Regions from separate parts of the Pantoea sp. X-Soil-MYKO-1785 genome, predicted to be linked through region 3. Evidence: predicted binding sites of a transcription regulator. Region 3 holds the regulator's gene; each other region holds the start of a gene.
The links. Region 3 encodes LexA, which represses DNA repair genes until DNA is damaged. Its sites were predicted from a motif close to TNCTGTATGTACATACAGNA; they were not measured.

Region 1 (6,008 bases), 3.1 Mb from region 3:
GCAGGCTTCTGGCGATGCGATCTGATCAGCCGTCAGGATCTGTTCCCGTGGCTGGCGGCACTCTATGTCGATGCGCCGGCGCGCGGCAAAGGCGTCAGCGACGCGTTGCAGCAGCGGGTGATTACACACGCCCAGGATCAGGGGTATTCGCGGTTGTGGTTATGGTCGACCTTCAGCGGCTACTATGACCGTTTTGGCTGGCAGCCGCAGGGCGAGGCGCTGGAGTATCCCGATAAGCGCGTGCAGCTCTATTATCGGGATATATAAGGTGTGCCAGCCGCACTCGTGGCGGCCGGCAGCGGAGGGCTCAGGGTGCCGGATAGGTATAACGGCGGTGGATCGCCTCAATGCCTTCCAGGATCTCTGCATTTAACGTCAGATTGAAGCTGTCGATGTTGGTCTGCAGCTGCTCAAGCGTGGTCGCACCAAGCAGGGTGCTGGCAACAAACGGCTGCTGACGCACATAGGCCAATGCCATCTGTGACGGATCAATCTGGTGCTGGTGGGCTAACGCCACATACTCGGCAATCGCCTGCTGCGACTGCTCGCCGCTGTAGCGGGTAAAGCGACTAAACAGCGTATTACGGGCACCGGCAGGCTGCGCGCCATTCAGATACTTACCGCTCAGGGTACCGAACGCCAGGCTGGAGTAGGCCAGCAATTCAACCCCTTCATGCTGGCTGATTTCGGCCAGACCCACTTCAAAGCTGCGGTTCAGCAGGCTGTACGGATTCTGGATGCTGATGATGCGCGGCAGTTCATGCTTCTCCGCCAGTTGCAGATAGCGCATCACGCCCCATGCGGTTTCATTCGACACCCCGATATAGCGAATCTTACCGGCGCGAACCTGCTCGGTCAGCGCTTCCAGCGTCTCCAGCAGCGTCACCTGGGCGGTAGTTTCACTGTACTGATAGCCCAGCTTGCCAAAGTAGTTGGTCTGACGCTGCGGCCAGTGCAGCTGATAAAGATCGATATAGTCGGTATTCAGGCGTTTCAGGCTGGCATCCAGCGCTTCACGGATGTTCTTGCGGTCCAGCGCCATGTTAGGGCGAATCGACGCATCATTACCGCGCGACGGGCCCGACACTTTGCTGGCCAGAATGATTTTGTCACGGCTGCCGCGCTGCTTCAGCCAGCTGCCAATGTACTGTTCGGTCAGACCCTGGGTTTCCGGACGCGGTGGTACCGGATACATTTCGGCGGTATCAATAAAATTAATGCCGGAACGAATAGCCAAATCCAGCTGGGCATGGGCGTCGGCTTCACTGTTCTGCTCGCCAAACGTCATGGTGCCCAACCCCAGCTGACTCACTTCCAGCGTGCTATGGGGAATACGATGATAGTGCATTGCCAGCTTCCTTTTCTTTATGGAATGGAATGTTGTGTCCTCAGGGACTATAGCGCGAGCAATGGCGGGGAAGGAAGGGGGAAAAGTCGGGGAAATCGCCTGCCAGTGGGGAATCTGTGGCAGGCGAGACAATTTCGCACTTAGCGTTCAATGATGGTCGAAACCTCATCGCCGTTAATCTGTACTGCGTGACCCGACTGATCGGTGTACTGCACCAGCCCGGTCTCTTTATCAATGGTCGGCTTACCTTCGGTCATAATCATCCGGCCATCTTTCGTTGCCATCACATAATCAGAACTGCATCCGCTTAACATCGCTGCGGTTAGTGCCACAATGGCGATACCTGCCCATCCTTTCATCACGCCTCATCTCCACACATCATCGACTGCAAAAAGTGTAGTAATAAATCGTTTTGCCGGCCGGAGTAATCGTAGGAATCTGAAAATTTGCGGGCGAGCACGCTCGCCCTTGACATTTCTATGCGGTTTTTTTCTTACTGCGCATCAGGTTAAGGCACTCAACCGCCATTGAGAAGAACATGGCGAAATAAATGTAACCTTTTGGTACATGCACCGCGAAACTCTCCAGAATCAGGGTAAAACCGACCAGAATCAGGAAAGCTAACGCCAGCATTTTAACCGACGGATGGCGCTCAACGAACTCACCAATGCTGCGGGCAGCGAACATCATCATTAGCACCGCGATCACCACGGCCGCCATCATGATAAACAGATGATCGGAGAGGCCGATGGCGGTAATCACCGAATCCAGACTGAAAATAATATCCAGCAGCATGATCTGCACGATCGCACCGAGGAACGAATGGACGTTAGATTTTTGTTCCGCTTCGTTACCTTCGATGGTTTCGTGGATCTCCATGCTCGATTTCCACAGCAGGAACAGACCACCAGACAGCAGGATCAGATCGCGGGCAGAGAACGCATGGTCCATCAGGGTAAACAGCGGATTCGTCAACCGGGCGACCCAGGCGATAGAGGCCAGCAGGGCCAGACGCATTAACATTGCGCCCAACAAACCGATACGGCGCGCGCTGGCTTGTTGATGCTTTGGCAGTTTAGCGACCACTAACGACAGGAAAATAATGTTATCAATACCCAGTACCACCTCAAGGATGGTCAGGGTTCCCAGTGCCAGCCAGGCATTGGGATCGGCAATCCACTCAAACATACCTACATTCAATCCTAAACGAAAATTAAACGGGGATTATACGCATTGAATTTGCTTCTCTCCCACAAAATTGCGCCACATCAGATCAGAATGTCATTGTTAAAGCAGGAAGTGGCGCGCCAGCAGCGGTCCGGTAAAACTTTTTTTCAGGTAGAAACCGCGCGGTAAGGTTAGGATCGGTTGGCCGCGATCGCCAATTCCTTCGGTCAGGGCTTTACTGTTGGCTGCTTTGGGACGGATTTGCAGCCAGGCACCGTGCCGTGCCGTGATCTGCTCAACCCTGCCCAGCACGATCATATCCATCAGCTCCTCCCAGTCCTGCCGTAACATCTCATCTTCTTCCGCGTCGGGGCTCCAGAGTAACGGCGCGCCGACCCGGCGCTGCCGCAGCGGAATATCCCGCTGGCCTTCAACCGGGATCCACAACACCCGCGACAGTTTGTGTCGCACGTGGCTGTTCTGCCAGGTGACGCCACTGTTGCCGGTGAGCGGGGCGACGCAGACAAAGGTGGTTTCCAGCGGTTTGCCACTGGCATCAATCGGAATTGTTTTCAGTTCAATGCCGAGATGGGCGAAGTCCTGTTCGGCTTTGCTGCCGGCGCTGGCCCCGAGATGCAATTCCAGCAGCATACCGACCCAGCCTTTATCGCGTTTCAGATCGGCAGGCATCGTCAGGCCCGCCCGTTCGGCCAGCGTTTCCAGCGTTAACCCGGCTAAATCCTCTGCCCTGGCCAGCAGGGTGGCTTCATCTTCAGGCGGTGCTGGCAGGTAGTTCATATTAATGACTCGCAGTGCTCAAAAAATGTACAGGATGTTGCACAGTGGGTTTACCCGAAATATTCACCGTGCTGAGCGGGGATAATAACATGATAGATCGTGCTTTTTTTACTGATTGACCCTGGCAATATTATGGGACGCTTCAGGTTATCCCAACTTACTCGCAACAATGAACAGGATCTCATACCGGGTTATCCACAGAAAAATGGGATAACCGGCCTGACTGTGCGGTACTGGTTCCATTTACAGCCTTGACTTTCGCACTTTTGGGCATAATTTGCCCGCTCTGGCCTAAGGCTGAGCGATTCGTTGTGGATAAGATGCTGGCTGGTTAAAATTCGCTCAACTGTAAGGGGGGAACAGTTTTATCGGTCGATTAGCCGAGCCGGGATTTATCAGTTAGCTTGTTTTCATTATAATAATCATGATGATAATAAATTTTCCTTTTTTGGTATCACAGACGCATCCCGCAAGGTTATTCAGTTAACTCCCGCGTTCTGCACAAAGCTATCCACAGAAAAGGTGAATAAGATCGACTTTTCTGGCTGCGATTGTTTATAACTAGCGGCTTCTCTGTGAGTTATCCCGAAGTTTTGCGCTTAACACCCCGTGAATCCAGTGGTTTACCGCCTGTAAGGAGTGTGAAACAATCAGGCTATTCAAATTTAGCTTTGAGGTAGTCCGGTGATCGATGATGATGGCTACCGCCCGAATGTTGGTATCGTAATTTGTAACAGGCAGGGACAAGTGTTATGGGCCAGGCGCTTTGGACAGCACTCCTGGCAATTTCCTCAGGGAGGCATCAATCCCGGTGAAACCGCTGAACAGGCGATGTATCGCGAACTGTTCGAAGAAGTAGGGTTACACCGTAAAGATGTTCGAATACTTGCATCTACCCGTAACTGGTTGCGCTACAAGTTGCCAAAACGTTTGGTGCGTTGGGACACAAAGCCGGTATGTATCGGCCAGAAACAAAAGTGGTTTCTTCTGCAGTTAATGTCTAATGACGCGGATATCAATGTGCAGCACAGCAGCACGCCTGAGTTCGACGGCTGGCGCTGGGTGAGCTTCTGGTATCCGGTGCGTCAGGTTGTCTCCTTCAAGCGCGACGTCTATCGTCGGGTAATGAAGGAATTCGCTGGCGTGGTGATGTCTATGCAGGAGAGTGCGGGGCAGCGAAACAATCCTGCCCATCGACGTAAGAGAGGATAGGCCACGCCCTTTATGCTCACTCAGTTGCGCGAAATTGTAGAAAAAGTGGCGAGTGCGCCGCGTCTGAATGAAGCACTCGACATTCTGGTCAATGAGATCTGTCTGGCGATGGAAACGGAAGTCTGTTCCGTTTACCTCGCCGATCACGATCGTCGCTGCTATTACCTGATGGCGACGCGCGGACTGAAAAAGCCGCGCGGCCGCACCGTGACGCTGGCGTTTGACGAAGGCATTGTCGGGTTAGTCGGCCGTCTGGCCGAGCCGATCAACCTTGCTGACGCGCAGAGTCACCCCAGCTTTAAATATATCCCCGCAGTTAAAGAGGAGCGCTACCGCTCCTTCCTCGGCGTGCCTGTTATCAGCCGTCGCCAGTTGCTTGGCGTGCTGGTGGTTCAGCAGCGTGAACATCGCCAGTTCGACGAGAGTGAAGAATCGTTTCTGGTGACGCTGGCTACCCAGATGGCGGCGCTGCTGTCGCAATCGCAGATGGGCCAGCTGTTTGGCCAGTTCCGACAGACCCGGGTGCGCGCGATTGCGGCAGCACCGGGTGTGGCGGTGGCGCCGGGCTGGGTCGATGAGACGCAGCCGCTGCTCGATCAGGTTTCCGCCGCGTCCACGCTGGACGTTCAGCGCGAACGTGAACGCCTGTCGCTCGCCATGAGCGAGGCCGCCAGTGAGTTCCGCCGCTTCAGTAAACGATTTAGCGCCAGCGTGCAGAAAGAGAGCGCGGCGATCTTCGACCTTTACTCGCATCTGTTAACCGATGCCCGGCTGAAAAAAGATCTGTTCGATGAGATCGAACGCGGATCGGTGGCGGAGTGGGCGGTTAAACAGGTAATCGAGAAGTTTGCCGAACAGTTCGCCCGGCTGACCGACAGCTATCTGCGCGAACGCGCAGGCGATCTGCGGGTGCTCGGTCAGCGGCTGCTATTTCACCTTGATGATTCGCTGGTGGGCACCAATGCCTGGCCGGAGCGCTTCGTGCTGGTGGCCGATGAGCTGACCGCCACCTCGCTGGCTGAACTGCCGCACGAACGGCTGGCTGGGGTAGTGGTGCGCGATGGCGCGGCCAACTCCCACGCGGCGATCCTGACGCGCGCTATGGGTATCCCGACGGTGATGGGCGCCGATATTCTGCCGCATCAGCTGAATAAACGGCTGCTGATCGTCGATGGTTACCGTGGCGAGCTGTTAATCGATCCCGAACCGGTGCTGGTGCAGGAGTATCAGCGTCTGATCAGCGAAGAAAATGCGCTGAGCAAGATGGCGGAAGGGGTCGTCGATCAACCAGGTGAGCTGAAAAGCGGCGAGCGCATACAGGTGATGCTCAATGCCGGTTTAAGTCCGGAGCATGAACAGGCGCTGGGCAGTTGGGTTGACGGCATCGGTCTTTATCGTACCGAAATTCCCTTCATGCTGCAGAATGGCTTCCCGTCAGAAGAGGAGCAGGTGGCGCAGTATCAGGGCATGTTGCAGCTGTTTC
Region 2 (6,008 bases), 960 kb from region 3:
AGCTGATCGCGCACGCTGGCCGCCTGTTCGAACTCCAGGTTCTGCGCATGTTGCTGCATCTGCCCTTCCAGCTCGTGGATCTTTTTCTGCAGGGCCTGCGGCGACAGCGCCAGGTAATCCGCTTCGGCCTCGGCCGCACCGCGACGGGCGGGTTTGGCTTTGCCCCGGGTTTTCACCACGTTGTTGCCCAGTTCCAGAATATCGGTAATTTTCTTATTCAGGCCCTGCGGCACAATGCCGTTCTCTTCATTGTACTGCTGCTGCTTCTCGCGGCGGCGTTCGGTCTCTTCAATCGCCCGCGCCATTGACGGGGTAATTTTATCGCCGTAGAGAATCGCCTTGCCGTTGATATTACGCGCCGCACGACCGATGGTCTGAATCAGTGAGCGTTCGGAGCGCAGGAAGCCCTCTTTATCCGCGTCCAGAATCGCCACCAGCGACACTTCCGGCATATCCAGCCCCTCACGCAGTAAGTTAATGCCCACCAGCACATCAAACTCACCCAGACGTAAATCGCGGATAATTTCCATGCGTTCAACGGTATCAATATCGGAGTGCAGGTAACGCACTTTCTCACCGTGCTCTTCCAGATATTCGGTCAGATCTTCCGCCATACGCTTGGTCAGCACCGTCACTAGCACACGTTCATTGATCGCCACCCGCTGACGGATCTCCGACAGCAGATCGTCGACCTGGGTCGCCACCGGACGCACTTCGAGAATCGGGTCGAGCAGCCCGGTAGGACGCACCACCTGGTCGATCACTTCGCTGCCCGATTTTTCCAGCTCATATTTACCCGGCGTGGCCGACACGTAGATAGTCTGGGGTGCCAGTGCTTCAAACTCTTCAAACTTCATCGGACGGTTATCCAGCGCCGACGGCAAACGGAAACCGTACTCCACCAGCGTCTCTTTACGCGCCCGGTCGCCTTTATACATGCCGCCAATCTGCGGGATGGTGACGTGCGATTCGTCGACCACCAGCAGGCCATCGGCTGGCAGATAGTCAAACAGCGTTGGTGGCGCTTCGCCTGGTCCGCGCCCGGAAAGATAGCGCGAATAGTTTTCGATGCCGGAGCAGTAGCCCAGCTCGCCCATCATCTCCAGGTCAAACTGGGTACGCTGGGTAATACGCTGCTCTTCCAGCAGTTTATTGTTCTCCAGCAGCACCCGACGGCGATCCGCCAGTTCCAGTTTGATATCTTCCATCGCCTGCAGAATGCGCTCACGCGGCGTCACGTAGTGCGTTTTCGGGTAGATGGTAAAGCGCGGCACCACCGAGTCAATCTGGCCGGTGAGTGGGTCAAACAGCGACAGGCGCTCTACTTCTTCGTCGAACAGTTCAACGCGCAGGGCGATATCGTCCGATTCGGCCGGGAAGATGTCGATCACTTCGCCGCGCACCCGGAACGTACCGCGCTGGAACGCCTGATCGTTGCGGGTGTACTGCAGCTCCGACAGTCGGCGCAGAATGCTGCGCTGGTCGATAATCATGCCGCGGGTCAGGTGCAGCATCATTTTCAGGTAGAGATCGGGATCGCCCAGACCGTAGATCGCCGAAACCGAGGCGACCACAATCACATCGCGCCGCTCCAGCAGCGCTTTGGTCGCCGACAGACGCATCTGCTCAATGTGTTCGTTAACCGAGGCATCCTTTTCGATAAAGGTGTCGGAGCTCGGCACATAGGCTTCCGGCTGGTAGTAGTCGTAGTAAGAGACGAAAAATTCTACTGCGTTATCCGGGAAAAACTCCTTCATTTCACCGTACAACTGCGCCGCCAGCGTTTTGTTGGGCGCTAAAACCATGGTTGGACGGTTGAGATCGGCAATCACGTTGGCGACGGTGAAGGTTTTCCCCGAGCCGGTTACGCCTAATAAGGTCTGGTGGGCCAGTCCATCTTCCAGCCCCTCTTTCAGACGACGAATCGCCTCTGGCTGATCGCCAGAAGGTTTGAAAGCGGAATTCAATTTAAAGGCTTTACTCATGAATGCAGTTCCTGCTGAAGAAGTCGGCGGGCAGCCCACTATTTTACTCTGCTATGGTGATTTTGCCAGAAAATAATACTGGATATAAAAACAGTATTAAGGCAGAGTGATCGTCACTGTCGGGATACTTTTTCACCGTCGATTGCCGCTTGCTTCATCGCACAGGCCGTTGCGCAAGGTTATCCCCAGGCGGGGATCGGATTTAACATTTGTCAATAGACCGTCACAAAATTACAGTTCGATGAACTGACAGATAATTCGCAGGCTTGTTTTTTAATAAGCAGTTGAATTTACTGACTTATGTCTAAAAGCCCAGAATCTCGACATTATGTAACCAGGCCGCGTATTTCCTCGCTTCCAACCTGTTTTCATTACCTAATGCACAAGGTTATCCACAGGAATGGTGGATAAGTGATGGCAGCCCCGCCGCCATCGGCTGTGTATAATTTTTCCCTGCCGCTCGGGTTCGCTAAAAATAATTTTTTTTCCGCTAAATTTAGCCGCTGTCGCTGCACTATTGTTCTGCTTTTTTTACCAGTTTCTTTACTCCGCCCGCTAATCCGCTACATTAGCTGCCCATTCTTAATCAGAATAGCTGCCTCGTCATCGTCCCTCTGCACCAGAAACGCCGCCCGCTGGCACTACAAAAGTGCAGCAATGTTATCACCGGTTGAAATTGATAAGCACTGCTCATCTTTTAGCGCCGCCGCACCGCGCTACTGGCTGAAAAAAGTCTGCGGTGGGATCTGGCCTGGGAATTGCAAGAATGGGTGGCGTCATCGCGCCACAAGCGCACTGTACTGCAAGGGGAGCATGCCCTTGCTGATAACTTGTTTGCCAGACGACACAGAGCGGAAGCATTCAGGCTAATGATCGGGAAGGAGAGTGTCAGATGCTGAGTTTACGTTCGGTAAATCAATTTTACGGTCAAAATCATATTCTGTGGGATGTCGATCTCGATCTGTCGCCTGGCACCTGCACCGGCGTTCTCGGCCGGCCCGGGATGGGGAAAACCACCCTGGTGAACTGCATCATGGGCAGGCTGCCGATCAACAGTGGATCGATCTCCTGGAAAGAGGATGGCTCACCGCCCGCCGACCTGCTGCTGCAACCGGCGGAGCAGCGGGCGCAGATGGGGATTGGCTATGTGCCGCAGGGTCGCCATATTTTTACCCAGATGAGCGTGGAAGATAATTTGCTGATCGCCCTGCTGGCCGGGGCAAATCAGGCTGACCGCCATCGCGCCATCCCCGAAATGGTGTTTGACCTGTTTCCGGCGCTCTATTCGCTGCGGCAGCAGCGCAGCGGCGATCTGCCGATCGATCAACAGCAGCAGCTGGCCCTGGCGCGGGCGCTGGTGTTGCAGCCTAAGCTGCTAATTCTGGATGAGCCGACCGACGGGATGTCACCGTGGCTGGAGGAGGAGATGGGGAATCTGATTCGCCGCCTGAATCTCGACTACGGCCTGACCATCCTGCTGCTGGAGCAGCGACTGTCGCTGATACGCCGCGTGGCGGACTATTTTCTGCTGTTGCATCGCGGGCGTAACGTGGCGCAGGGCAAAATGGCGCAGCTGGATGATCACACCGTCAACAAATGGCTGACGGTGGCCTGAGACTTTAGTCAGGTAAGGTCAGATACTGGCCACAGCTGTCCAGTTGCGCTGCCCCGGTCAGATACGGAATGGTGCCGAGACAGGGCGCGGGCAGTCGCTGCTGCAGGCTGGTGAGATATTCCTGATAACGGTGACCGGGCGGCACCACGGTGTTGGCGATCCAGCCAGCCAGCCGCAACCCCCGCGCCCGCACCGCATCTGCGGTCAGCATGGCGTGATTGATGCAGCCCAGTTTAACGCCAACCACCAAAATAACCGGCAGCTGTTCAGTGCTGACCCAGTCGGCATAAGTGTGCGTGGCGGATAACGGGGTGTACCAGCCGCCCGCCCCTTCGATCAGAATCCAGTCAGCCAGCGGTTCCAGCGCCGCCAGTCCGGCCGACAGCGCCTGATGGGTGATCGGCCGGCCCTCTTCGGCACTGACGATGTGCGGTGACGTGGGTTCAAGGAACGCCAGCGGATTAACCTGCTGATAGTCTAACGGCACGCTGCTGTAACGCTGCAGCGCCAGCGCGTCACTGTTGCGCAGCCCCTGCGGCGTCATTTCACAGCCGGAGGCGACAGGCTTGTAGCCGGCGCAGCGATAACCTGCGGCCCGGGCCGCCTGTAACAGTGCGCCACTGGCGACCGTTTTACCGACTTCGGTGTCGGTGCCGGTGATAAACCAGCGCTTCATGATGAACTTACTCCATAGATTAAATGATAACTGAGGCGGAAACCGTGCCGATCGCGCGGCCAATGCGCCTCCAGCTGTGCCAGCCGTTGTCGGGTCAGCAGCGGACCGTCACGTCCCTGATGCAGATGGGTGGCGCCAATCCCCTTCAGCGAACGCATAGCGCTGAGCGCATCGGGAAAATGCAGGGTGATCAGCGCTGACTCACAGCTCAGCCGGTGGGCCGCACAGGCTGCCGCGATCTGCTGCTCGCTGAGAAACCGGTTGGCGTGAGGATGTTCATCAAGATGCGACCAGGCCTGATGCACCTCCTGCAACGATCCGGCGCTCAGGGTCGAGAACAGCAGCGCGCCGTCGGGCCGCAGCACCCGCCGGAACTGGCTCAGCGCCTGTGACAGATCGTCACTCCACTGCACCGCCAGGTTGCTCCATACCAGATCAAAACCGGCATCCGCCAGCGGCAGAGCATCGATATCCCCGGCGAGGTAGTGCTGCGCCGCATCATTGGCGCGCGCCTGTTGCAGCATCTGCGGTGAAAGATCCAGTGCCGTCACCTGCTTACCACGCGCCCGCCATTGCTTGCTGTACCAGCCGGTGCCGCAACCGGCATCGAGCAGCTGCGGACCACTGCGCGCGGGGGCGCGGGCCAGCAGCGCGTCACCGCTCAGCCGCTGCAGGGCAGCATGCGCATCGTAGTGCCCGGCCGCCCGGCCAAAGGCCCGCGCCACGGCGCGTTTATCAACCTGCAGCGTCATGCAGCGCCTCCAGCAGAATGTCGATGTCATCCGGCTGATGCGCCGCCGTCAGGGTAATACGCAGCCGGGCGGTGCCGGGCGGGACAGTTGGCGGCCGGATCGCGCTGACCCAGCAGCCCGCGTCCGCCAGCCGGGCGGAGAGCGCTATCGCTTCCGCATTGCCGCCGACGATTAACGGCTGAATCGCGCTGGCGGAATCCATCAGTTGCCACGGCAACGAGGCCGCGCCGCGCCGGAAGCGCTGAATATTCTGCTGCAACCGCTGACGCAGCGCATCGCCCTGCTGCACCTGGCCGAGGGACGCCTGCAGCGCCGACGCCTGGGCGGCGGGCATGGCGGTCGAGTAGATCAGATGACGGCTGAACTGCAGGAAATAGTCGGCGGTTTGTGCATCGCACAGCAGTGCGGCTCCGCTGACGCCAAAGGCTTTGCCAAAGGTGACCACCAGCAACTCAGGCCTGACTCCCTGCTGCCAGCAACTGCCGCGCCCCTGCTCGCCTACCACGCCGATACCGTGCGCATCGTCTACCAGCAGCCAGCCCCCGGCCTGCCGGGTCTGGGTCGCTATCGCCGCCAGCGGCGCACTGTCGCCATCCATGCTGAAAATGCCCTCGGTTACCACCAGCGTTTCACCGCTGCAGGGCGAGGACAGCCGCGCCGCCAGACTCGCCGGGCTGTTGTGTGTAAAACGGCGCAGCTGCGCCGGGCTGTGGCTGGCGGCATCCAGCAGCGAAGCGTGGGTTAACTTATCCGCCAGGATGCGATCGTCAGCCTCTGCCAGCAGATGGATCACTGCCTGATTGGCGGCAAAACCAGAGATAAATAGCAGCGCCCGGTCATAACCGAGCCAGTCCGCCAGCTGCGCTTCCAGCTCCGCATGCTGCCGGTGATAACCGGTGACGTGACCGGATGCACCGGCCCCGGCTCCCGCCTGCTCTGCGCCGCGCTGCCAGCCGGCAATCACCGCCGGATGCTGCGTT
Region 3 (6,008 bases):
GATGATGTCGCCAATGCTGTCTTTCTCGCTCTCAAACTTATTCATGCCCATCGCATGATCCAGCAGCGCCTCTGCGGAGAGATCGGGCACCGTGGCGTTGGCTGAATAAGGCACGTTACGCAGCAGCTGGGTATAGCACTCAAGCTGCTCAATCAGCTGTTCGCGGGTTAGTGAGCGCTGACGTGAGGCGAGTAGCGCGGTGACGCACAGGTTCATGGCGTTGGCCGCACCCGCTTCATTGATACGTACCATTAAGCTCGCCGCAATGTCGTTCACGGTAGGGGTTAACCAGCTTGGACGCTGCGGTTCGATAGGATCGATCGACTCACGCCATTCCGGCACCCGCTTGTTGAGATAGTTAACCAGCGGCAGCGGTTCGCCAAAGTTAACGTAGCCCTGGCCGAGGTTGCGCAGCTTACGTAAGCCATGCAGCATCTGCATGAAGCCCTCTTTCTCTTTCGCCGCACCGCGTAGCTCTTTGGCGTAGGTACCCACTTCCATCACGTGCTCATAGCCGATGTAAATCGGCACCAGGGTGATTGGGCGATTACCGCCGCGCAGCATTGCCTGCAGGGTCATGGCTAAGGTGCCGGTTTTCGGATCGAGCAGGCGACCGGTGCGTGACCGTCCTCCTTCAACAAAATATTCAACTGAGTAACCGCGGGTGAACAGCTCACCGAGATACTCACGGAACACCGTGGCATACAGTTTGTTGCCTTTGAAGGTACGACGAATAAAGAATGCGCCCAGACGACGGAAAATCGGGCCGGCTGGCCAGAAGTTGAGGTTGATACCGGCGGCAATGTGCGGCGGCACCAGTCCCTGATGATAAAGCACGTAAGAGAGCAGCAGGTAATCCATGTGGCTGCGATGGCAAGGCACATAGACGATTTCATGGCCATCCTGCGCCAGCTGACGGACTTTTTCGCCGCCATTAACGTTGATGCCCTGATAGAGCCGGCTCCAGAGCCAGCCCATGACGCGGTCGGTGACGCGAATCGCCTCATAGGAGAAGTTCGCCGCGATCTCTTCCATCATCTCAACCGCATTTTGCTGCGCTTTTTCATGGGAGATTTTTTTGCTGCGCGCTTCGTCTTCTACCGCTTTTTCAATCGCTTTGGATTGCAGCAGACGATTAAACAGATCCTGACGTGCCGGTAAGCGTGGGCCAACTGCCGCCAGCCGCTGACGGGCGAAATGAATGCGCGCCACCCGGGCCAGTTTCTGGGCGATTGATTGGTCGGTGCCGTGTTCGGTTGCCATACGGCGCAGCGAAACAGTCGGCGAGAAACGGACAAAACTGTCGCGTCCATGCCAGATTACCGCAAAGAATTTCTGCACACCGTTCAGCACCCGCAGGTGCGGCGTATCTTCGCCCTGAACCTCACGGCCTGGCGCCCGGCCAAACATCACCGTCACCGGCAGCATCTGGATATCCAGCTTGGGATTATTGCGGTGCAGGTCCAGGTAATCGTGAAAGATTTTCACCGATTCAACGCTGGGGACAAAATAGGGGAACACACGCGGGCCATCGTGGATAAAAACGTGGCGCGGCAGCAGCGAACCATCAATCTCCAGCGGAGAAAGCGGGTCGGGCAGATGATGCCGCAGGCACTGCGCGCGTAAAGTCAGTAAGTCCGCCTTCGAATCGTAAGGCAAAACGTACATAATGGGCCGGGTCGGGTCCAGACCATGTTCAGAAACGGGATCGGCCGGAATGGCCTTACTCTTTACCAAAAAGGACAATGGTAAATTCAGTAATTTGTAATAAAGTTTACGCCAACCTGACATAGACAACATGAAGCCTCTTGTTAGCAAAGCGCCGCAAGCATACCAGAAAGCGCAGCGAAGATCTGTGGTGGTGCCAATTGCACGCAGCCCAGACATTGACGTCAATCCGATGAAAGGGTTCCACTTACTATGGCAAATAATGCCACCGGTTTTGTAAGAATAGTGAAAGCCGCAGGTTATTCATGGCAGGGCCTGCGCGCCGCCTGGCAACACGAAGCCGCTTTCCGCCAGGAGGCGCTGGCCGCGCTGGCCGCCATTATTGTCGCCTGCTGGCTGGATGTCGATATCGTCTCCCGCATTCTGATGATTGGCGCTGTGGTGCTGGTGGTCATTGTCGAAATCCTCAACAGCGCCATTGAGGCGGTAGTGGATCGTATCGGTCAGGAGCGCCACCCTTTGGCCGGACGGGCCAAGGATATGGGCTCCGCGGCGGTGCTGATCAGCATCTTACTGGCACTGTTTGTCTGGATCGCGCTGCTTTGGTCGCATTTGCGATAAGCCTTCCACAACGCGTCAGATGGCGCGTTTTGCCTGAGAATCGGTTTCCATTTCACCAATACCTGTATATACTCACAGCGACTGTATAAACAACCAGGGGGCGGGATGAAAGCATTAACCAGCAGGCAGCAGCAGGTCTATGACCTGATTCGCGACCATATTACTCAAACGGGCATGCCGCCTACGCGTGCAGAAATTGCCGCGCAGCTGGGTTTCCGCTCGCCGAACGCGGCAGAAGAGCATCTTAAGGCACTGGCACGTAAAGGGGTGATTGAGATTGTTTCTGGCGCCTCACGCGGTATTCGCCTGTTGATGGAAGAAGAAGCGTCTGAAGGTCTGCCGTTGATTGGCCGGGTTGCTGCCGGTGAGCCGATCATGGCGCAGGAGCACATCGAAACCCATTACAAAGTGGATCCGGGCCTGTTCAAACCTTCTGCTGATTTTCTGCTGCGCGTCAGTGGAATGTCGATGAAAGATATCGGGATTATGGATGGCGACCTGCTCGCAGTACATAAAACCCAGGACGTGCGTAATGGCCAGGTTGTGGTGGCCCGCATTGATGATGAAGTAACGGTTAAACGCTGGAAGAAGCAGGGTGCTATTGTGCATCTGCTGCCTGAAAACAGTGATTTTGAGCCAATTATCGTCGATACGCGCGCTCAGTCGCTGACGGTCGAAGGTCTGGCGGTCGGTGTGGTTCGCAACGGCGAATGGCTCTGAGTCTGACATAACCACGCATTCGTAGCGTCTGATGCTATTCTGTCTGCCCTAATTTTGTCGCTGCTGCTCCCCTCTCTGCAGCGGCACCGAGCACGGAACTGCGAATGCGTTTTTTAACGGCTACCGACAAAAACCTCTGGCGGCTGGCGCTGCCGATGATCCTTTCTAACATCACCGTTCCTTTACTGGGAGTGGTCGATACTGCTGTCATTGGTCACCTCGACAGCCCGGTCTATCTTGGCGGGGTTGCGGTCGGTACGACAATCACCAGTTTCCTCTTCATGCTGCTGCTGTTCCTTCGAATGAGTACCACCGGCCTGACGGCGCAGGCTTTTGGTGCCGGCGATAAATTGGCACTGGCACGTGCGCTGACCCAGCCTTTAATCATTGCGCTGCTGGCTGGCGTGCTGTTCGTCTGCCTGCGTTCGCCAATCGCTGCGTTGGCGACCGATCTGATTGGCGGCGATGCCAGCGTTCTGCAACAGGCGACGCTGTTTATTCAGATCCGCTGGCTGAGTGCGCCCGCCACTCTGGCAAATCTGGTGATCCTTGGCTGGCTGCTGGGCGTGCAGTACGCGCGTGCGCCGGTCATCCTGCTGGTGATCGGCAATCTGGTCAATATTGTACTCGATCTGTGGCTGGTGATGGGCCTGCACTGGGGTGTGGCAGGCGCGGCAACCGCGACCGCACTGGCAGAGTATATAACGCTGGCCGTCGGTGCGGTGATGGTCTGGCGGGTATTGAAACTGCGTGGCATCACCCCGGCAATGCTGAAGCAGAGCTGGCGCGGTGACATGAAGCGGCTGCTGCGTCTTAATCGCGACATTATGCTGCGTTCGTTAATGCTGCAGCTCTGTTTTGCCTCGCTGACGGTGCTGGGCGCACGCATCGGTCCGCAGGTGGTGGCGGTGAACGCGGTATTGCTGATGTTTATCACCTTTACCGCCTATGCGCTGGATGGTTTTGCCTACGCGGTTGAAGCCTTCGCCGGTGAGGCGCATGGTGCGAAGGATGGCAGCCGGCTGCTGCGCGTCTGGCACTCTGCCTGCCGACAGGCGCTGGTGGTGGCCTTGCTGTTCTCATTGATTTATGCGTGTTTCGGTTCGCACATCGTGGCGCTGCTGACCTCGATCGAACAGCTGCAACAGGCGGCCGATCGCTATCTGATATGGCAGGTGATCCTGCCGCTGGTGGGGGTCTGGTGTTATCTGCTGGATGGCATGTTCATCGGTGCAACCCGCGGCCGGGAGATGCGTAACAGCATGGTGGTGGCGGCACTCGGTTACTTCCTGACGCTACTTAGCGTCCCGCTGCTGGGCAACCATGGCTTGTGGCTGGCAGTTAGCGTTTTCCTGGCGCTGCGTGGTCTGTCGCTATGGCTGATCTGGCGTAAACACTGGCAGCAGAACAGCTGGTTTAACGCCTGATAGCCGGCCTCTGACGCGCTCAGGCTACAGATTATTCTGTATTGTTTCGGCAAACCTAAAATCTTCTACTATAATTAACCGTAAGCAGCGCAGTGAACCAGCGCTTTATATCGTCATTTTGTTTTCTTTCAAGATAAATGATGTAACCAAAGGATGACATAGAGGTCTGCCATGAATAAAGATCAAGCGAGCGGCAACTGGAAGCAATTCAAAGGCACAGTGAAAGAGAAATGGGGCAAGCTGACCGACGATGATATGCAGGTTATCGAAGGCAAACGCGATCAGCTGGTCGGAAAAATTCAGGAACGTTACGGCTATGCCAAAGAAGATGCAGAGCGCGAAGTAACAGACTGGGAAAGTCAGAACAAAGATTACCGCTGGTAATCACACAGATTTACGGATAAAGCTCCTACCCCCCGGTACGCTCATACCGGCACCCGCACAAGGATGTGCACATTACCCGCGTTTTCCCCGCTTTTTACCTTCACTTTGATGATCGTGCTGACAACTTTCATGATGGGTGCAGGCTTCGACTTCGACACAATTCTCACATAATCCATGTGCTTCAATCACGCTGTGACGCAGAGCAAATTGCGCCTCTCCAGCCAGCGTCGCAATAATCTTCTCTACTCCCTGCGCCTGCTTTTCGGTTACTGCCGCACAGCGATCGCACACCAGCATTACTGATGTGTGTGCCGGTGCCTCGAAATGGTGACACATCACATAGCTGTTATTGGACTCTACCCGGTGGATAAAGCCCTGTTCCAGCAGGAAGTCCAGCGCCCGATAGACCGTAGGTGGCTTGGCCTGAGGTTCGCTAACCCGAAGTTGATCCAGCAGATCATAAGCGCTGATCGATCCTGGCTGCTCAGCCATTAATCGTAACACTTCAGCCCGCTGCGATGTCAGACGCACACCGCGCTGCAGGCACAGTTTTTCCGCCTGGGTCATTATTTGCTGTGACGTCATGTTTGACATGGAAACTCTCCGCTGGATAAGTGATGTTATTTTATCACACAAATTTTTGCGGCGCAGAGGTTGGTTGTTGCCTGATAAAACAGCAAATTCTGCTCGGACGTCGATCAAAAACGCGAGTTCATCCGCAGGCGAGGCCGCTATCAGCCCCAAATCAGATCCACTCGTCGACCGGCTAAGGTGGCCTTTGTCGCGCTTTTGCTTTGCATCTCACTGAGTTAAGAAGTAATGTTCAGAAAGACTTAAGAAATGTCTGGTATTATTTTATTTATTATCGGGTATTTTGAACAAAAATAATGTTTTACTGATTGGAAAACGTCCAATCCTTTGAATTAAGCGACTGTTTCCTTTGAATTCACAGCAATAACGCGTTAGCCAGGGTTCACAATAGGGCTAACAAACTATTCAGTCGTTGAATGTTTCAACGGCACTTTCTCAGGTGATGGCAGGCAAATGGTGAAAAAATCCGCTCAACGCTCAGCGCTGAAGTACACCGCTGTAGTGAATGCGCTTTTCCTTTCTTCTTCCGCCATGGCGGCGGGGACCTGGTACGATGCACGCAATGACGCCATGGGCGGAACCGGCGTTGCATCTTCT

Region 1: a site for LexA is predicted at 3,545-3,564, ahead of mutH (DNA mismatch repair endonuclease MutH). Genes of this name have one in related genera too.
Region 2: a site for LexA is predicted at 2,062-2,081, ahead of uvrB (excinuclease ABC subunit UvrB). Genes of this name have one in related genera too.

Annotation. Positions count from the first base shown of each region.
Region 1 is NZ_AP036000.1:3,372,199-3,378,206, reverse strand. Features, by position in the region: gene AC6I8D_RS15970 (GNAT family N-acetyltransferase) at 1-267, shown strand, start outside; gene AC6I8D_RS15965 (NADP(H)-dependent aldo-keto reductase) at 308-1,348, opposite strand; gene AC6I8D_RS15960 (YgdI/YgdR family lipoprotein) at 1,489-1,707, opposite strand; gene AC6I8D_RS15955 (TerC family protein) at 1,826-2,536, opposite strand; gene mutH (DNA mismatch repair endonuclease MutH) at 2,636-3,313, opposite strand; gene rppH (RNA pyrophosphohydrolase) at 3,998-4,525, shown strand; gene ptsP (phosphoenolpyruvate--protein phosphotransferase) at 4,538-6,008, shown strand, end outside.
Region 2 is NZ_AP036000.1:1,250,871-1,256,878, reverse strand. Features, by position in the region: gene uvrB (excinuclease ABC subunit UvrB) at 1-1,985, opposite strand, end outside; gene AC6I8D_RS05855 (ABC transporter ATP-binding protein) at 2,878-3,600, shown strand; gene bioD (dethiobiotin synthase) at 3,605-4,276, opposite strand; gene bioC (malonyl-ACP O-methyltransferase BioC) at 4,273-5,028, opposite strand; gene bioF (8-amino-7-oxononanoate synthase) at 5,012-6,008, opposite strand, start outside.
Region 3 is NZ_AP036000.1:288,801-294,808, forward strand. Features, by position in the region: gene plsB (glycerol-3-phosphate 1-O-acyltransferase PlsB) at 1-1,791, opposite strand, end outside; gene AC6I8D_RS01290 (diacylglycerol kinase) at 1,921-2,289, shown strand; gene lexA (transcriptional repressor LexA) at 2,395-3,009, shown strand; gene dinF (MATE family efflux transporter DinF) at 3,114-4,436, shown strand; gene AC6I8D_RS01305 (CsbD family protein) at 4,608-4,820, shown strand; gene zur (zinc uptake transcriptional repressor Zur) at 4,893-5,414, opposite strand; gene AC6I8D_RS01315 (conjugal transfer protein TraF) at 5,865-6,008, shown strand, end outside.